DNA from 2 places in the Actinomadura kijaniata genome. Region 1 is predicted to be linked to the other one. Evidence: predicted binding sites of a transcription regulator. Region 1 holds the regulator's gene; the other holds the start of a gene.
What was found. Region 1 encodes HspR, which represses chaperone genes until heat shock. Its sites were predicted from a motif close to ANTTGAGTCNNNNNGACTCAANT; they were not measured.
Positions count from the first base shown of each region.

Region 2: a site for HspR is predicted at 3,751-3,773, ahead of lon (endopeptidase La). Genes of this name have one in related genera too.

Region 1 covers NZ_JACJIA010000002.1:321,545-330,755, forward strand. The annotation lists gene dnaJ (molecular chaperone DnaJ) at 57-1,217, shown strand; gene HNR61_RS08675 (heat shock protein transcriptional repressor HspR) at 1,337-1,792, shown strand; gene clpB (ATP-dependent chaperone ClpB) at 1,823-4,420, shown strand; gene HNR61_RS08685 (MFS transporter) at 4,477-5,655, opposite strand; gene HNR61_RS08690 (MBL fold metallo-hydrolase) at 5,753-6,580, opposite strand; gene HNR61_RS08695 (MarR family winged helix-turn-helix transcriptional regulator) at 6,647-7,072, shown strand; gene HNR61_RS08700 (hypothetical protein) at 7,143-8,102, shown strand; gene HNR61_RS08705 (hypothetical protein) at 8,099-8,266, opposite strand; gene HNR61_RS08710 (CU044_5270 family protein) at 8,382-9,211, opposite strand, start outside.
Region 2 covers NZ_JACJIA010000004.1:715,088-724,298, forward strand. The annotation lists gene HNR61_RS47905 (MFS transporter) at 1-190, opposite strand, end outside; gene HNR61_RS47910 (MFS transporter) at 133-414, opposite strand; gene HNR61_RS47915 (TetR/AcrR family transcriptional regulator) at 466-972, shown strand; gene HNR61_RS19355 (DUF3817 domain-containing protein) at 956-1,198, opposite strand; gene HNR61_RS19360 (hypothetical protein) at 1,202-1,669, opposite strand; gene HNR61_RS19365 (PadR family transcriptional regulator) at 1,752-2,081, shown strand; gene HNR61_RS19370 (permease prefix domain 1-containing protein) at 2,078-2,722, shown strand; gene HNR61_RS19375 (aminoglycoside phosphotransferase family protein) at 2,745-3,635, opposite strand; gene lon (endopeptidase La) at 3,807-6,200, shown strand; gene HNR61_RS19385 (DUF2267 domain-containing protein) at 6,324-6,713, shown strand; gene HNR61_RS19390 (hypothetical protein) at 6,725-7,090, shown strand; gene HNR61_RS19395 (DUF8617 domain-containing protein) at 7,124-7,678, shown strand; gene HNR61_RS19400 (hypothetical protein) at 7,665-8,219, opposite strand; gene HNR61_RS19405 (VanZ family protein) at 8,427-8,915, shown strand; gene HNR61_RS46855 (nitroreductase/quinone reductase family protein) at 8,927-9,211, opposite strand, start outside.

The DNA of each region.
Region 1 (9,211 bases):
GCACGTACGACACGTACGGGCATGACGCTGACCGAGACAGCAGAGAGCGGGGCACAGTGAGCACCAAGGACTACCTGGAGAAGGACTACTACAAGGTCCTGGGTGTCTCGAAGACGGCCTCGCAGGACGAGATCAAGAAGTCCTACCGCAAGCTGGCGCGCCAGTACCACCCGGACGCCAACAAGGGCGACCGCGAGGCCGAGGAGAAGTTCAAGGAGGTCTCCGAGGCGTACGACGTCCTGTCCGACGAGAAGCGCCGCAAGGAGTACGACGCGGTGCGGTCGATGCCGGGTGGTTTCCGCGGCGGCCAGGGCGGCGGCTTCGGTTTCGACCTGGGGGACCTGTTCGGGCAGACCGGGGGCACCGCGAGCGGCGCCGGGGACAGGCTGGGAGACCTGTTCGGCGGGCTGTTCGGCGGGCGCGCCGGCAGGACCACCACCGGGACCCGGCGCCCGCGCCGGGGCTCGGACGTGGAGACCGAGGTGACGCTGTCGTTCGGCCGGGCGCTGAGCGGCGTCACCGTTCCGATCAAGCTGACCAGCGAGGCGGGGTGTCCCACCTGCCACGGCACCGGCGCCAAGGCCGGGACCGTGCCGCGGGTGTGCCCGGGCTGCGAGGGCACCGGGCAGGAGACGCGCAACCTCGGCAACTTCGGGTTCCAGGAGCCGTGCCACATCTGCCACGGCCGGGGGCTGGTCGTCGACGACCCGTGTCCGACCTGCCACGGCAGCGGCCGGGCCACCGGGACCCGCACCATCCAGGCCCGCATCCCGGCGGGCGTGGCCAACGGGCAGAAGATCCGCCTGCGGGGCAAGGGCGCGCCGGGCGAGAACGGCGGCCCGGCGGGCGACCTGTACGTGAACATCAAGGTGCTGCCGCACCGCGTGTTCGGCCGCTCCGGCGACAACCTGACGCTGACCCTGCCGGTCACGTTCGCCGAGGCCGCGCTGGGCGCGGAGGTGAAGGTGCCGACGTTCCAGGGCCAGCCGGTGACGCTGCGGCTTCCGGAGGGGACCCCGAACGGCCGCACCCTCCGGGTGAAGGGACGCGGCGCGACCCGGCGCGACGGCACCAAGGGCGACCTGCTCGTCACGGTGGACGTGCAGGTGCCGAGCAAGCTGGACGACACGACGCGCAAGGCGCTGGAGGCGCTGCGGAAGGCCGAGGACGGCGCGGACCTGCGCGCCGACCTGCTGCAACAGGCGCGAGAGGAGTAGCGGTCGGATGCTCGGCGGCGCCATGTCGTCCGGACTGGCGGGCGCCGGGCGCGCGGTGACCAGGACGACGAGGGAAGACGGCGCGGACCGGCGCCGACGAGCAGCGAGCGGAGCGAGCCATGGACACTGACCCGTTCGGCGACGACACTCCCGTCTACGTGATCTCGGTGGCGGCGCAGCTCTCCGGACTGCACCCGCAGACGCTGCGCACCTACGACCGGATGGGCCTGGTCTCGCCCGGCCGCACCGCCGGGCGGGGGCGCCGCTACTCCATGCGCGACATCGTGATGCTCCGCGAGATCCAGCGGCTCTCCCAGGAGGAGGGCATCAACCTGGCGGGCATCAAGCACATCCTCGAACTCCAGCGCGAGAACATCCGCCTCGCCGAGGAACTGGTCAAGACGCGGGCCGCGCTGGAGGACCTCGCCAACGAACTCGAATCGACCCGGGCCGTCGCGGCGCGGCTGGCGCAGCAGCGGCGGCGGGGGGACTCCGGCGACTCCGCGGGCACCGACCTGGTGCCGATCCGCCGCACCAGCGTCGTGGTGTGGCACGAACGCGGCCGCCGGGACTAGAAGGCTTTCGCACGGGGAGCGCTGACGGACATGGACACCAAGCTGACGTTGAAGAGCCGGGAGGCGGTGACCGTCGCCATCCGGCGGGCCTCCTCCGAGGGGCATCCGCAGATCGAGCCCGCGCACCTGCTGGCGGCGCTGCTGGCGCAGCCGGAGGGCACGACCGTTCCGCTGCTGGAGGCGGTCGGCGCGGACCCGAACGCGGTGCGCCGCGAGGTGGAGGAGCAGATCGCGCGGTTCCCGAAGGCGAGCGGGTCGACCGTTCCCGAGCCCCGGCTCTCCGGGCAGCTCAACCGGGTGCTGGCGACCGCGGGGCACCGCGCCGAGGAGTTGCAGGACGAGTACGTCTCCACCGAGCACCTGCTGGTGGGGCTGGCCGCCGACGGCGGTCCGGTCGCGGACCTGCTGAAGCGGTACGGCGCGTCGCCGCAGGCGCTGCTGGACGCGTTCGAGAAGGTCCGCGGCCACCAGAAGGTCACCAGCGAGAACCCCGAGGAGACCTACCAGGCGCTGGAGAAGTACGGCGTCGACCTGACCGCCGCCGCCCGCGAGGGCAAGCTCGACCCGGTCATCGGGCGCGACACCGAGATCCGGCGCGTGGTGCAGGTGCTGTCGCGGCGCACCAAGAACAACCCGGTGCTGATCGGCGAGCCCGGCGTCGGCAAGACCGCCGTCGTGGAGGGCCTCGCCCAGCGGATCGTGGCCGGGGACGTTCCCGAGTCGCTGCGCAACAAGCGGCTGGTCTCCCTGGATCTCGGCGCGATGGTCGCGGGGGCGAAGTACCGGGGCGAGTTCGAGGAGCGGCTGAAGGCCGTCCTGACCGAGATCAAGCAGAGCAACGGGCAGATCGTCACGTTCATCGACGAGCTGCACACCGTCGTCGGGGCCGGTGGCGCCGAGGGCGCGATGGACGCCGGGAACATGCTCAAGCCGATGCTGGCGCGCGGCGAGCTGCGCATGATCGGCGCGACGACGCTGGACGAGTACCGGGAGCGGATCGAGAAGGACCCCGCCCTGGAGCGCCGGTTCCAGCAGGTCTTCGTCGGGGAGCCGTCGGTCGAGGACACCATCGCGATCCTGCGCGGCCTGAAGGGCCGCTACGAGGCGCACCACAAGGTGCAGATCAACGACTCGGCGCTGGTCGCCGCCGCCACCCTGTCGGACCGGTACATCACCGCGCGGTTCCTGCCGGACAAGGCGATCGACCTGGTGGACGAGGCCGCGTCCCGGCTCCGCATGGAGATCGACTCGCGGCCGGTCGAGATCGACGAGCTCCAGCGCGCCGTCGACCGGCTGAAGATGGAGGAGCTGGCGCTCGCCAAGGAGACCGACGAGGCCTCCAAGCAGCGGCTGGAACGGCTCCGCCGCGACCTGGCCGACCGGCAGGAGCAGCTGAACGCGCTGGTCGCCCGCTGGGAGCGGGAGAAGGCCGGGCTGAACCGGGTCGGTGAGCTCAAGGAGCGCATCGACCAGCTGCGCGGCGAGGCCGAGCGCGCCCAGCGCGACGGCGACCTGGAGACCTCCGCCCGCCTGACCTACGGCGAGATCCCCACGCTGGAGAAGCAGCTGGAGGAGGCGTCGGCGCAGGCCGAGAACCGCGACGCGATGGTCAAGGAGGAGGTCGGCCCCGACGACGTCGCCGACGTGGTGGCGTCCTGGACCGGCATCCCGGCGGGCCGCCTGATGGAGGGCGAGACCGCCAAGCTGCTGCGGATGGAGGACGAGCTCGGCAGGCGCCTGATCGGCCAGCGGACGGCCGTGCAGGCGGTGTCGGACGCGGTGCGCCGCGCCCGCGCCGGGATCTCCGACCCGGACCGGCCGACCGGCTCGTTCCTGTTCCTCGGCCCGACCGGCGTCGGCAAGACCGAGCTGGCCAAGGCCCTGGCGGAGTTCCTGTTCGACGACGAGCGGGCCACCACCCGCATCGACATGAGCGAGTACTCCGAGAAGCACTCGGTGGCCCGGCTGGTCGGGGCGCCGCCCGGCTACGTCGGCTACGAGGAGGGCGGCCAGCTCACCGAGTCCGTCCGGCGCCGCCCGTACTCGGTGGTGCTGCTGGACGAGGTGGAGAAGGCCCACCCGGAGGTCTTCGACATCCTCCTCCAGGTGCTCGACGACGGCCGTCTCACCGACGGTCAGGGCCGCACCGTCGACTTCCGCAACACGATCCTCATCCTGACCTCCAACATCGGGTCGCAGTTCCTGGTCGATCCGACGCTGGAGAACGGGACCAAGCGCGAGGCGGTGATGAACGCGGTGCGGGCGTCGTTCAAGCCGGAGTTCCTCAACCGCCTGGACGACGTGATCCTGTTCGACGCGCTGTCGACCGACGAGCTGACGCGGATCGTGGACCTCCAGGTGGACCGGCTGGCGGCGCGGCTGGCGGACCGGCAGCTCACGCTGACGGTCACCCCGGCGGCGCGCGAGTGGCTGGCGCTGACCGGCTACGACCCGCTGTACGGCGCGCGTCCGCTGCGCCGCCTGGTGCAGACCGCGATCGGCGACCAGCTCGCCCGCGAGCTGCTGTCGGGCAAGGTCCGCGACGGCGAGGAGGTGGTGGTGGACCTCGACGAGGCCGCCGACCGGCTGACCGTCGGCCCGGCGGGGACGGTGACCCTCACCAAGTGACCCTCACCGAGTGACCGGAAGGGGCCCCGGACGGCGCGTCCGGGGCCCTTCCGCGGTCACCGGCCGGTGCGCGCGCCGAGGACGGTGAGGACGGCGGCGGCCAGTCCGGCGCCCGCCGCCGCCAGCGCCGCGCCGTCGGCGCCGAACGCGTCCGACAGCGCGCCGAACGCGAACGGCGCGACGGCCGCGCCGGAGAACACGCCGACCTGGACGGTGTGCCCGGCGTTCTCGGCCCGGCCGGGCAGCAGCCGGATCACGGTGGCGAGCAGCAGCCCCGTCCACCCCCATCCGGCGGAGAACGCCAGCACCGCGCCCACCAGGAACGCCGCCGGGTGCCCGAGGGCGACGAGCGCGAGCCCGGCCGCCCCGGCGGCCATCATCGCGGCGATGACGGCGGGGTTGTGCCGGGGCGCGCGGTCGGTGAGCCCGCCCGCGGCGAGCCGCACGGCGATGGCGAGCAGCGCGCTGAGCGACAGCAGGTTCCCCGCGACCGCGCCCGCGATCCCGGCGTGGCCGGCGAGCGTCACGAAGTAGGTGGCGACGGCGTTGTTCCCGGCCGCCGACAGCGCCGCCGCGACCGCCCAGAGCCGCAGCGTCCGGCCCGCTCCGGCGTTCGCGGGGTCCGGGGCGCCCGGTCGCGGCGCGGCCGGGGCGGCGGCCGGGACGCGGGTCAGCGGGGCGAGGGCCGCCGGGAGCAGGGCGATCACGGCGGCGGCCGCCATCGCGGCGCGCCAGCCGTGGGCGGGCAGGACGAACGCGACCAGCATCCCGGGGATCAGGGTGGCGGCCCCCAGGGCCGCGCCGACCAGGCCCGACGCCAGGGAGCGGCGGTGCTCGGGGGCGCGGGCGGCGATCACGCGTCCGGCGGCGGGCTGCACCAGGGCGTTGGTCAGGCCGCCCGCCGCCAGCGCCGCGAACAGCACCGCCGCGTGGGTCGCCAGGGAGACGGCCAGCAGGGTCGCCGACGCCGCGAGGGCGGCGACGGTGAGCGCGGTGGGCACCGGGAGGCGGGCCGCCAGCCGTTTGGCGAACGGCGAGCCGAGCGCGGTGGCGGCGTAGAAGACGCTCATCGCCAGCCCCAGCGTCAGCCGGGAGACGCGCAGGTCGGCGGCGATGGGAGCGGTGAACGCGCCCACCGTGAAACCGGGCGTGACGGTGACCGTCGCGGTGAGGGCGGCGGCCGTCACCGCGGGCCAGAGGCCCGCGGCGCGAGCGGGGAGGGCGAAGGCCGTCATGCCGCGCTCTCCCGGTCCCCGCCACGGACACGGGCGGAAACGGCGGCCCCGCGTCGCGGCCCGGCGGCCCGCGACACGGAAGCCCGGGACGAAGCGGTCACGCCACCGGCTCCCAGTGGCCGTCGCGGACGCGGCCGAAGGGCACGTCCGCGAAGTGGACGCCGAAGCCGAGCGTGCCGGGCTCGGAGAGCTCGGCGACCAGGAGGGCGCGTTCCTTGGCGGCCAGCTCCGGGTCGTGGTCGACGGCGGCGGACCAGTCGGGGCGGGTGGCCTGCGCCGGGGAGTGCAGGGCGTCGCCGAACGCGAGCAGGCGCCGCCCGCCGGAGGTGATCTCGTAGACGGTGTGCCCGGGGGTGTGCCCCGCGGTGATCCGGGTCCGGACGCCGGGGAAGATCTCCTCGCCGTCGGTGAAGGTGCGCACGCGGGGGGCGAGGGCGTCGAGGGTCTCGGCGGGGGTGCCGTGCTCGATGGCGTGCTCGCGGTCGGCCCACTCGGGCGCGGCGACCAGGACCGTGGCGAAGCGGTCCTGCCAGCCGAGGTGGTCGGGATGCAGGTGGGTGATCGCGACGGCCTCGACGTCGGCGGGGGCGCGGCCCAGGGCGGCGAGCGAGTCGGGGAGCGCTCCGCTGCGCACCGCGCCGGTCAGCGCGTTGGCGGGGTCGTCGGGGATGGTGACGGGGCCGAAGCCGGTGTCGATGAGCAGCGCGCGGTCGCCGTGCTCGACGAGCAGGCCGCCGAGGCTGGCGACCAGGTTGCCGTCGTCGGCGAGGTACTCGGGGCGGGCGGCCCAGTCGGCGTCGGTGCTGGCGGGGAACCAGCCGCGCGGCTTGAGCCGCACGTCGCCGTCCGGGACGTAGGTGAGCCTCAGGTCGCCGAGGGTCAGGGTGCGCGGGCCGGACGGGGTGATGAGGCGGTTCGTCGTCATGGCCGAGAAACTTACAACTCGAATCATTCTAATTGCAACTGTTTCAGCTTGATGTACTCTTGGTGCATGACGCCTGATCGCGAGGAGCTGGCCGTCGCCGAGCGCGAGCTGTGCGGCCTGGTGAACGGGCTCTCCCAGCGGATCGAGGGCCATGTCCGCGTCCGGGCCGCCACGCTCGGCCTGACCGCGCCGCAGGCGACCGCGCTGCGCGAGCTGACCGGCCCGATGAGCCTGCGGGAGCTGGCCGAACGGATGAGCTGCGAGCCCTCCAACGCCACCTTCGTCGCCGACAAGCTGGAGAAGCAGGGCCTGGTCACGCGGCAGCCGCACCCCACCGACCGGCGCGCCAAGCGGCTCGTGCTCACCGAGAAGGGCACCGAGCTGCGCGAACGCCTGCTGACCATGCTGATGGAGGACTCCCCGCTCGCCGGGCTCTCCCCCGACGAGCAGCAGACGCTGCACAGGCTGCTGCTCCGCACGGCCGGAAGCTGACCGGGGTACTCAGCCTGGACTGAGTACTTCGCCCGAATCGCCCCGGCACGGCCTCTGCCAGGGTGGGCCCATGGCGCGATGGAAGCTCGTTCTGGTGCAGCTCGCCGGGGTGTGGGCGTTCGGCTCGGTGCTCACCGGGATGCTGGTCATGGCGTTCGTCATGGCCCTGTTCGGCGCCCCGCTGATCGGGCTGGCGGTGGCCGTGCTCGGGGTGGCCGGGCTGGTGTTCGCGGGCACGGTCACGGCGGACGCCTCACCGCTGACCCGCGCGCGGGGCACGCGCCTGCTCTGGGCGGTCCTGGTCTTCGCCGGCGGCGCGGCCGGGCTGGGGTCCGGCGCGTACGCCGACTCCGCGCTGAAGCTCCCGTTCGGCGAGAACGAGCTGGTCGTCGCCGTGCTGGGCGGGCTGCCGTTCGCGCTGGCGGCGGCGCTGCTGGCGGTGTGGTGGACGGCGGTGCCGACGCTGCTGGTGGTCGTCGCCGTGGTGGGGGGCGCGGTCACGGTGATCGACGACCGGAAGGACGCCACCGCCTACGCCGGCCACCTGGAACGGCTCGGCGTGCCGCGCGAGCTGCTGTTCACCACCCGGGTGGCGGGTTACCGGCCCGAGAGCGTCTCGGTGATCACGGCCCCGAAGCTGACGCTCAGGTCCGTCGCGGCGGGCGCGCCCGCCCCGGCGTACTACGGGGCCGACCACATCACGGTGCGGGTGGAGCGCGGAACGTTCCCGGCCGCCGACTGCCGCGCCCGCCTGGTCACCGACCGGGGAGAGGCGGGGCGCCCGTCCTGCGCCGAGGAACGGCCGGGACTGTGGCGCCGCACGGGCACGATGGCCGGGAGGCCGGAGTGGGGCTGCCCCTGCGGACTGCGGGAGTACGTGCTGCGGCGGGGGCCGCTGCTGGTGCGCGCCTCCGCCACCGACGGCGTCGCCGCCGCCCTGGTCCGCGACGCGGCGCTGAACGCCCGCCCCGCCACCGAGACCGAGGTCCGCGCGGCGCTGAACGCCATGTACGGGCCGCCCGGCCGCTAGCGCGTCGCCTCGATGGCCGAGTGGGTGATCCGGGTGACGGGGTTCTCGGGCGGCTGCGGGATCACCGCGGAGACCGCCACCCCCGTGGCGACGACCAGCGCCATGGCCGCCCGACGCCGCAACCTCGACGGCCGCCGCCCGTCCACGTCGTTCTGGACCGCCATGCCCGCTCCCTTCCCCGGTTCCCTGTGTGATCGAATCTAGGGAGCGGCGGTCCGCGGCGACATGGGCGCACCTACCCAACCCGGGGTGGGGCTGTCCCCACCCCGGGTGTCGGGACTACTCGGGCAGCGCGTCGGTCCAGCGGGCGGTGACGGTGACGGTGCCGCCGTCGTTCATCCACACCAGGCCGCCGTCGGGCATCACGGAGAAGTTGGAGTCGCGGAGCAGCCCGGTCGCCGGGTCGACGACGACGCGGGCCTCGCCGCCGGCCAGCGGGATCCGGAGTCCCTGACCACCGGGCACCCGGCCGAGGTCGGTCACGCCCGGCCAGGCGGCGAGGGCGCGGAACGCGGCGGCGCGGGCCCGCGGCGTGACCGGGGCCGACGAGACCATGGAGATCAGCGAGGTGAGGGTGAACTCCCCGCGGTCGGCGGCGGTGAGCCCGCCCCGGCTGGTGCGGATGTCGCTGCGCGCGACGGCGGCGGAGATCCAGTCACGCAGCGCGTCCGGCTCGCCCGGCAGGCGGCGGACCTGCTCGTAGGTGACCTCCAGCGAGCCCAGGCTGAGCCGCGGCCTCCCCAGGACCTTGTACATCTTCCCCTCGGTCTTCAGGTCGCGCCGCCACGCCCGGCCCCGGCGGTCCGTCCAGCGCTCAGCGAGGACGGGCGCGGATCTCGGGCCGCCCTTCTCGACCTTCCGGACATACCAGTAGGCGCCCCTGCCCTCCGGGGTCCTCTCGGCGGTGTCGGCGGCGGCGAGCAGGACCTGCCGCGCCGACATGGCGGCGGGCGGGCTGTTGGGCGCGGGGGCCGACGGGGTGCCGGTGCCGACCGCGACGACGGTCACCGCGGCGGCGGCCGTCAGGGACAGGCCGATGGCGGGCCAGGCGAAACGGCGGCGGGAACGGGCCGTCCCTCCGCCGCGCACGGCGTTCTGGAGGCGGTGGC
Region 2 (9,211 bases), on a different contig from region 1:
ACAGCGAGATCGCGAGGTAGAGGACGGCGGCGTTCAGCGACACCAGGACCGGGGCCGCCGCCGGGTCCAGGGCGATCAGGCGGGTCTGCTGCGGGGTGGTCACGGCGTAGGCGGTCAGCGCGTAGCCGACCGTCATCGGCAGCGCCAGCCCGTACGACCCCCGGGCCAGCGGCAGGAGCAGCAGCGCCACCACCACCGGCCCGGCACCAGCGCCAGCACCCCGGCCGCGCCGAGGACCGTCAGCGCCACCAGGAACCACACCGTCGCCCGCCAGCCCAGCGCGTCGCCGAGCGCGGTGCCGAGGGGCGCGCCGAACGCGGTGGCCGCGGCGAAGCCGGTGGTGACCGTGGCGATCGCCCGGCCCCGGCGTTCGGCGGGGACCAGGGCCGCCGCCGTGACCGACGCGGCCGGCACGAACAGCCCCGCGCCGCCGAGGAGCTCTTCTACGCCGAGGGGATCCGCGGGGTGGGCGTGGAACGCCTGCTGGCGGCGTCCGGGGTGGGCCGCGCGTCGTTCTACCGGCACTTCGCCGGGAAGGACGACCTGGTCGCGGCGGTCCTGCGGGAGCGCGACGAGAAGTGGCGCCGCGAGCTGGACGCGGAGGTCGCCGCGCGCGGGGGCCACCCCCTCGCCGTGTTCGACGTGATGGCCGGGCGGTTCGAGCGGGAGGACTTCCACGGCTGCTCGTTCGTCAACGCCATGGCCGAGACCGGCGACCGCGACCACCCCGTCTACGCGCTGGCCGAGGAGCACAAGCGCGCCGTCGCCGACTTCTTCGGGCGGCTGCTGGCGGACTCCGGCCATCCCGCCGGCGGGGCCGGGCGCGAGGAGCTGGCGCAGCGCCTGGTGCTGCTGCTGGACGGGGCGATCGTCACCGCGCTGCGCGACCGTTCCGCCCGCCCCGCCCTGCGCGCCCGGGCGATCGCCGAACTGCTGCTCGCCCAGGACGCGGAGCTCAGCCCGTCCGGCTGAGGTGGCGCAGGGCCAGCAGGCCGCCGACGCCGGGCACGGCGGCGCGCCACCGGGCCCCGGCGCCGGCCGGGACCAGCCAGGTCGCGGCGAGGGTGGCCAGGTAGGCGGTGCCGTGGACCGGACCGCCGAGCGAGGTGATCACTTCGGTGTGGACGGTCGCCAGGTTGACCAGCAGGAGGGCCAGCGAGAGCGCCTCGACGGCGGCGGCGACGCGGAGCGCGCGCATCGGTCACGCCCCCGTGGTGGAGCCGGGGCGGACGATCATCAGGACGGTGACGGTCGCCCACAGCAGGTTGAACACGCCGGTCACCATGGACAGCCGGGCGGCCGTCGCGCGCGTCACGCCCGTGTTCGCTCCCGTGTCCATCCCCGTGTCCGCTCCCGTGCCCGTCGCGGCCAGCAGGCGCTGCTGGCCGGGCAGGATGGCCCCCACCAGCAGGATCGCGGCGACCGTGGTCAACGCGATCGACGTCACCAGCCAGGCGTCGCCCAGCACCCCCATGCGGGCGCCGGTGGCCGCGCCGAACGCCGGCACGGCGACGCCCACCACGGTGTAGCCGCGGCAGACGCGGTACAGGAACGCGGCCGTGCCGGGTGACTCCCGCGCGTACCGGGGGAACAGCGAGGCGGCCACCGCGACCGGCCCGATCGCCAGGATCGCCGCCAGGACGTGGATCGACAGCAGCAGTTTGGTCATGCGGGCTCCTTGAGTAGGTCGCCAATATGTTGGCTGCCAATACATAGCACGCCTACATGTTGGTTGTGTAGGCTGCCTACCCATGAAGGGTGATGCGGTGCGCGGGCATCTGGACGGCCTGCTGCTGGCCGCGCTGGAGTCGGGTCCGCTGCACGGTTACGCGATCATCACGGCGGTGCAGGAGCGCAGCGGTGGCGCGCTGGAGCTGCGGACCGGGACCGTGTACCCGGCGCTGAACCGGCTGGAACGGCTCGGCCTGCTGCGCAGCGGATGGCAGGCGATGGGCGAGCGCAAACGGCGCTGCTACGAGCTGACCGACGCCGGCCGGCGCTCCCTGGCCGAGGAGCGCAGCGCCTGGCGCGCGTTCACCGCCGCCGTCGGCGCGGTGCTGGACCCCGGGCCCGCGACATGACCGCGCCCGCGATCGAGGAGCACGTCACGGCGCTGGCGTCGGCGCTGCGCGGCCCGGCGCGCGTCCGGGACCGGATGGTGCGGGAGGCGCGCGACGGCCTCCTCGACGCGGCCGACGCCCTCGCGGCCGAGGGGCTGCCGGGCGACGAGGCCGCCCGCCTGGCGGTGCGCGACTTCGGCGCGGTCGAGGAGATCGTCCCCGACTTCCAGCGGGAGCTGGCCGTCGCCCAGGCGCGCCGCACCGCCGGGACGGTCGCGCTCGTCGTCCCGTTCCTGGTGGCCTGCTGGACGATGGTGGGCGACCCCGGCCCGGGGACGGCGTCCCTGGTCGCCGGGATGCTGGCCGTCCACGCCGGGGGCGTCGCGGTCGTCACGGCCGTGCTCGCCGCCGCCGCGCTGGCCGCGACCGGCACGGTGGCCCGCCGCCTGCCGGACCCGGACCGGCTGCCCGAGCTGGTCGCCTGGACGGGCACCACGGCGGGCGCGGCGCTGGGGGTCGGGGCGCTGGCCGTCACGGTCTCGTCCCTGCTGGCGGCGGACTGGCGGCTGGCCGCCCTCACCGGGATCCTGACGCTGGTCTCGCACGCCAGGGTCGCCGCGTCGGCCCGCGCCTGCCGCACCTGCGCCCGCCTGGCCCCCTGACGCCGGAGGGCGCCCCGGGCGTTCAGCGCGCCGCGGCGGGGCCGAGGATCGCGCGGATGACGTACCGGGCGTTGGCGGAGATGACCGGGTTGGTGCGCCGGTAGTAGGGGAGCTGGATCACCGCCATGGACAGCGCCCAGCCGCGTCCGCGCAGCCAGGTGGCCTCGTCGGCCCCTACGGAGTCGCGGAACGCGGCGCGGGCCGTGGCGGGCAGCAGGTTCCAGGCGGGGATCAGGTCGCAGGCCGGGTCGCCGACCCCGGCGGTCGCGAAGTCGAGCACGGCGGTGAGCCGGCCCCGGCCGACCAGCAGGTTGCTCGGCATCAGGTCCGAGTGGACCCAGCACGGCTCCCCGTCCCACGGGGGCGCGGCGAGCGACTCCTCCCAGGCGGCCAGGGCCGCGGCGGCGTCGAACGGCTCGCCGGTGCGGGCCAGGTCCGCGATCGCCCGGCGGGTGGCGGCGTCCACCCCGGCCAGCGGGCCGCCGCGGTAGGCGGGGGGACCGCCCGCGACGTCGGCCCCGCGCAGCTCCCGGACGAACCGGCCCAGGTCCCGCGCCAGCCCCTCGGCGTCGTCGAGATCGCCCTCGACGGGGTTCTCGCCCTCGATCCACCGGTGGACCGACCACGGCCAGGGATAGCCCTCGCCGGGCCGGCCGCGCGCGACCACGGAGGGGATCGGGACCGGCAGGAACGGCGCCAGCCGCGGCGGCCAGCGCCGCTCGCGCTCCAGGTCCCTGACGCCGCCGGCGGTCAGGGGGAGCCGCACCGACAGCGCGCCGCCGAGCCGGTAGACGGCGTTGACGGTCCCGCCGGAGGCGACCCGGGTGACCGGCAACCCCGTCCACCGGGGGAACTGGGCACTGATCAGCCGCTCCACCAGGCGGGCGTCGGTGGGGAACTCGTCGGCGTGCATGGTGCTCACGGCGCGATCCGACCGTTTCGGGCTCCCGCCCGTCAACCGGATTTCCGGCTTCCCGGATGATCGCTCAGAGCGAACGTTGCTGAGGAAATTATTTCGTGCTCCGTTTTCTTGAGTGTGTATGACTCAACCTGAGTCGCCCGAACACGGACTTGGAGCTGAAGCATGAGCGAGACCCTGACGCTGCCGGTGCTGCCTCTGGACGACGGGGCCGTTCTGCCGGGCATGGTCGTTCCGCTGGACCTGTCGGAGGGCGAGGTCCGCGCCGCCGTCGAGGCCGCCCGGGCCGTCGCGCGGCCCACCGGCCCGGGCATCCGCTCGGCCGCCAAGCCGCGCGTGCTGCTGGTGCCCCGCCGCAACGGGCAGTACACGGCGGTCGGGACCCTCGGCGTGATCGAGCAGGAGGGGCGGCTGCCCGGCGGCGAGCCGGGGGCCGTCGTGCGCGGGGTGTCCCGCGTGCGCATCGGGCAGGGCACCACCGGACCCGGCGCGGCGCTGTGGGTGGAGGGCGTCCAGATCGAGACGCCGCCGGCCACCGGCCGCGCGAACGAGCTGGCCAAGGAGTACAAGGGCCTGGTCAGCGCCATCCTGCAGAAGCGCGGCGCGTGGCAGGTCGTGGACGTGGTGCAGCAGATCGACGACCCGTCGACGCTGGCCGACAACTCCGGCTACGCGCCCTACCTGACCGACGACCAGAAGATCCAGGTCCTGGAGACCCCCGACGTCGTCGAGCGGCTCACCCTGGTGATCGGCTGGGCCCGGGAGCACCTGGCCGAGCTGGACGTCGCCGAGACGATCCGCAAGGACGTCCAGGAGGGCATGGAGAAGACCCAGCGCGAGTACCTCCTGCGGCAGCAGCTGGAGGCCGTCCGCAAGGAGCTCGCCGAGCTCAACGGCGACCCGGCCGACGAGGAGGACGACTACCGCGAGCGCATCGAGGCCGCGAACCTGCCCGAGAAGGTCCGCGAGGCCGCGCTCAAGGAGGTCGACAAGCTGGAGCGCTCCTCCGACGCCTCCCCCGAGGGCGGCTGGATCCGCACCTGGCTGGACACCGTCCTCGACATCCCCTGGAACGAGCGCAGCGAGGACTCCTACGACATCGCGGGCGCGCGGGCGATCCTGGACGCCGACCACACCGGTCTCGACGACGTCAAGGAGCGCATCATCGAGTACCTGGCCGTGCGCAAGCGGCGCGAGGAGCGGGGCCTCGGCGTCGTCGGCGGGCGGCGCAGCGGCGCGGTGCTGGCGCTGACCGGTCCTCCCGGGGTCGGCAAGACCTCCCTGGGCGAGTCGATCGCGCGGGCGATGGGACGCGGGTTCGTGCGCGTGGCGCTCGGCGGCGTCCGCGACGAGGCCGAGATCCGCGGCCACCGGCGCACCTACGTCGGCGCGCTGCCCGGCCGGATCGTGCGCGCCATCCGCGAGGCGGGGTCGATGAACCCGGTCGTGCTGCTGGACGAGATCGACAAGGTCGGCTCCGACTACCGGGGCGACCCGACCGCCGCGCTGCTGGAGGTCCTGGACCCCGAGCAGAACCACACCTTCCGCGACCACTACCTGGAGGTCGAGCTCGACCTGAGCGACGTGCTGTTCGTGGCGACCGCCAACGTGGTCGAGGCGATCCCCGGCCCGCTGCTGGACCGCATGGAGCTGGTGGAGCTGGACGGCTACACCGAGCACGAGAAGGTCACCATCGCCCGCGACCACCTGGTCCCGCGCGAGCTGGAGAAGGCCGGGCTGGACGGCGAGGAGGTGACGTTCACCGAGGCGGCGCTGCGCCGGCTGGCGTCGGAGTACACGCGGGAGGCCGGGGTGCGCTCCCTGGACCGCGCCGTCGCCCGCGTCCTGCGCAAGGTCGCGGCGAACGTGGCCCTGGACCGGTCCGCCCTGCCGCTGACCGTGGACGCGGCGGACCTGAAGGAGTACCTGGGCCGCCCCCGGTTCACGCCGGAGGCGGAGCTCAGCCGGTCCGAGCGGCGCACGGCCGTCCCGGGCGTGGCGACCGGCCTGGCCGTGACCGGCGCGGGCGGCGACGTCCTCTACATCGAGGCGTCGCTGGCCGACCCGGAGACCGGCGGGACGGGCGTGACGCTCACCGGCCAGCTCGGCGACGTCATGAAGGAGTCGGCGCAGATCGCGCTCAGCTACCTGCGGTCGCGCGGGGCCGAGCTGGAGCTGCCGGTCGGCGACCTGAAGGACCGCGGGGTGCACGTCCACGTCCCGGCCGGGGCCGTGCCCAAGGACGGGCCGAGCGCGGGCATCACGATGACCACCGCCCTCGCCTCGCTGCTGTCGGGCCGCCCGGTCCGGCCGGACGTGGCGATGACCGGTGAGGTGTCGCTGACCGGCCGGGTCCTGCCGATCGGCGGCCTGAAGCAGAAGCTGCTGGCCGCCTCCCGGCTCGGGATCACCACCGCGATCGTGCCCAAGCGCAACGAGCCGGACCTGGAGGACGTGCCCGCCGAGGTGCTGGAGAACATGACCGTCCACACCGTCAGCGACGTCCGCGAGGTCCTGGACCTGGCGCTGGAGCCCGCCCGGCAGGTCGTCGCGGTCTGACCCGCGGGGACGGCGGGGCCGCCCCTCCCCCCGGAGGGGCGACCCCGCCGTGTTTATCTCCCGTCACAGTGGTTAGGCGGCCGGGTGGGAGCGAGGACGACCACGTCGTGGGGGAGGGACCTCATGCATGACCACGAGTTCCTGGCCCGGGTCCGCGAGCGGGGCGGGTACGCCGACCAGGACGAGGCGCGCCGGGTCACCGTCGCGGTGCTCCAGGTGCTGGCCGAGCGCGTCACGGCGGGGGAGGCCAGGGACCTGGCCGCGGAACTTCCCGGCTCGCTGGCGGGGGCGCTGGCCCCCGGGCGCGGGTCGGCCGACCGGTTCGGCGTCGAGGAGTTCTGCCGCCGGGTGTCCGGACGCGTCGGGGGCGGCTCCCGCGCCGCCGGGCGGGACGCCGGCGCGGTGCTGAGCACCGTGGCCGACGCCGTCCCGCCCGGCGAGCTCGACCATCTCACCGGCCGGCTCCCGGCCGGCTACGCCGCGCTGTTCGGCCGGGCCGGGCTCGGAGCCTGAAGGAGACCGCCATGACCGTCACGAAGTTCCAGGACCTGCCGCTGGCCGACCGGGACCGCGAGTGGGACGGCCCGGCCGCGGAGAAACGCGTCCGCGCCTGGGCCGACGCCAAGGACGAGCCGAACGCCGCCTACCGCGACGCGCACCTCTGGTACGACGGCGACAAGCCGGACAATTTCACCAGCTACAAGCTGCCGATCGCGGACGTGGTCGGCGGGAGGCTCAAGGCCGTCCCGCGCGGGATCTTCGCCGCCGCGGCCGTCCTGGACGGCGCCCGCGGTGGCGCGGGCCTGCCGAAGGACGAGATCTCCAGGGTGAAGGCCCACCTGGCCAGGTACTACGCGAAGATGGACGAGACCCCGCCCTGGGACGGGTGACACCGGGCCGCGCCGCCCGGCCATGATGGGCGGATGAAGATCCGGTGCGTGTGCGGGGCGGTCATCGTCGACCAGAGCGACTTCCTCCCGGACAAGGCGCGGCTCATCGCCGACCGGGACTGGGAGGACGTCCTCCATCCCGAGGGCGACGCCCCGCTCGACGAGGTCCGGGAACGGGCCTGGAGGTGGAGCCGCTCGCTGTGGCAGTGCGCCGCGTGCGGCCGGCTCTACGTCGACGACCGGAACGGCCGGCCGCACCGCTTCGACCCGGCGGAGGCCGGCGTCCCCCGGGACCTGCTCGGCTCGGTCCACGGGGAACGCTGGAAGGGCCAGCTGCGGGGGTACTGGCGCGCCTCGCGGCCCGGGGCGCCCGGCGACCTCTGGTGGTCGTGCGGGGCGGACGACGAGGGGTTCGAGGAGTTCACCTCCCGGGAGGCGCTGGAGAGGCGCTACCGGGAGGTGTTCGCGCGCCTGCGCTCGCTGGGCATCCTGCGTTCGGCGCTGCTCAGCGAGGGGGAGCGCACGGTCCACCGGTGGCCCGAGGCCACCCCGGACCGAGTCACCCCGGGCTGGGTCACCCCAGGCTGAGGCCGACGGCCCACATCCCCGCGCTCGCCACGCCGGCCAGGGCCAGCAGGCAACCGAGCGCCATCCGGGCGTTCTCCCCGGGGCGGCGGACCGCGGCCAGCACGCCGAACCCCGCGACGACGATCCCGAGCAGGCCGAGCCCGCCCCAGCCGACGCCGCGCCACCGGAGCCGGTCGAGCGCTCCGGCGTCGGCGCGCACCGCCTCGGCGCCGGGCCCGCCGGACGCCGGCAGCCGCGCGGGGTAGGCGCCGCCGGGGTTCACCCCGTCGGTGTCGTGCTCGTCGAAGGGACGCACGTACCGCCGCGTGACCCGGCCGTCGTCGGAGCGGAACGTTCCCGAGCAGAACCGGGACGACCGGATCCTGTCGCACGCGTCCACGGTGTACCGGCCGGGAACGCCCCGGTCGACGGCGGCCCGCGCGTCCAGGTACTTGCCGGAGAACCCCGTCCACCCGGTGAAACCGAGCGCGAGCCCGACGATGAGCGGGACGACGGCCCGCTTCCACCGTGTCCCCTGGCGCCCGTCCGTCTGCTGGTCCATGTCCCTCGCTCCCACCACCGCGGTGGTGGGAGCGTACTGGAGCGGAAGGCGCGGTGGTCCGGTCCGCCGCGGCTCGTCGATCCCGTCCGGACGCCGTCCGCGATCGTGTCGGGACGGACGGTGCGCCGGGCGCATGAATGTTGGTCAAGCGGGGACCAAGCGTGGGGCAAGGCCCCCTGGGATCCGACGAGACGCGAGGAGTGAAAGGTGACGAGCACGGCGGAGATGCGACACACGACGTCCCGGGAGGAACGCGCGCCCTGGTACGTGGTCCTGCTGCGGATGGCGGGCGTGCTGGTGGCGCTCGGGGCGCTGGGGGTGTTCTTCTACTACGCGTTCCGCCTCACCCTGATGCCCGTCCAGGACAACGGCCAGGCGGGCGGCAACCTTCGCCCCGGCCACTCGCTCAGCTTCTACCTGGAACGCCCCACCAGGGAGGCGCTGCTGCAGATCGGCGGGAACGTCCTGCTGCTCGCCCCGCTCGGCGTGCTGCTGCCGTGGATCTCGGTGCGGCTGCGCGGGCTGTTCCGCCTGGCGGTCGTCGTGGCGCTGCTGTCGCTGGCCATCGAGTGCGTTCAGGGCCTGCTGGTGCTGGGGCGCGCGTTCGACATCGACGACGTCATCCTCAACACCGCCGGGGCCGTGCTCGCCTACCTGTTCCTGGGCCGCAAGGTCTCCCGCGCCATGCGCGGGTAGCGCGGTGTCGGCTAACGCGGTGTCAGCCTGAAGACGCGCAGCTGTCGTTCCACCCGCTCCACGTAGCGGTCGTAGACCGGCCACACCTTCAGCAGCCTCGGCCACACCTCGGCGCGCTCCTCGCCGGAGAGCAGCCGCGCGGTGACCGGGACGGTGCGGCCCCGGAACGACACCTGCGCGTCGGGGTGCTTCAGCAGGTTCCCCGTCCACGCCGGGTGCTTCTCGCGGCCGAAGTTGGAGCCGACCACCACCCACGAACCGTCCTCGTCGGGCATGCACGCCAGCGGCGTCGTGCG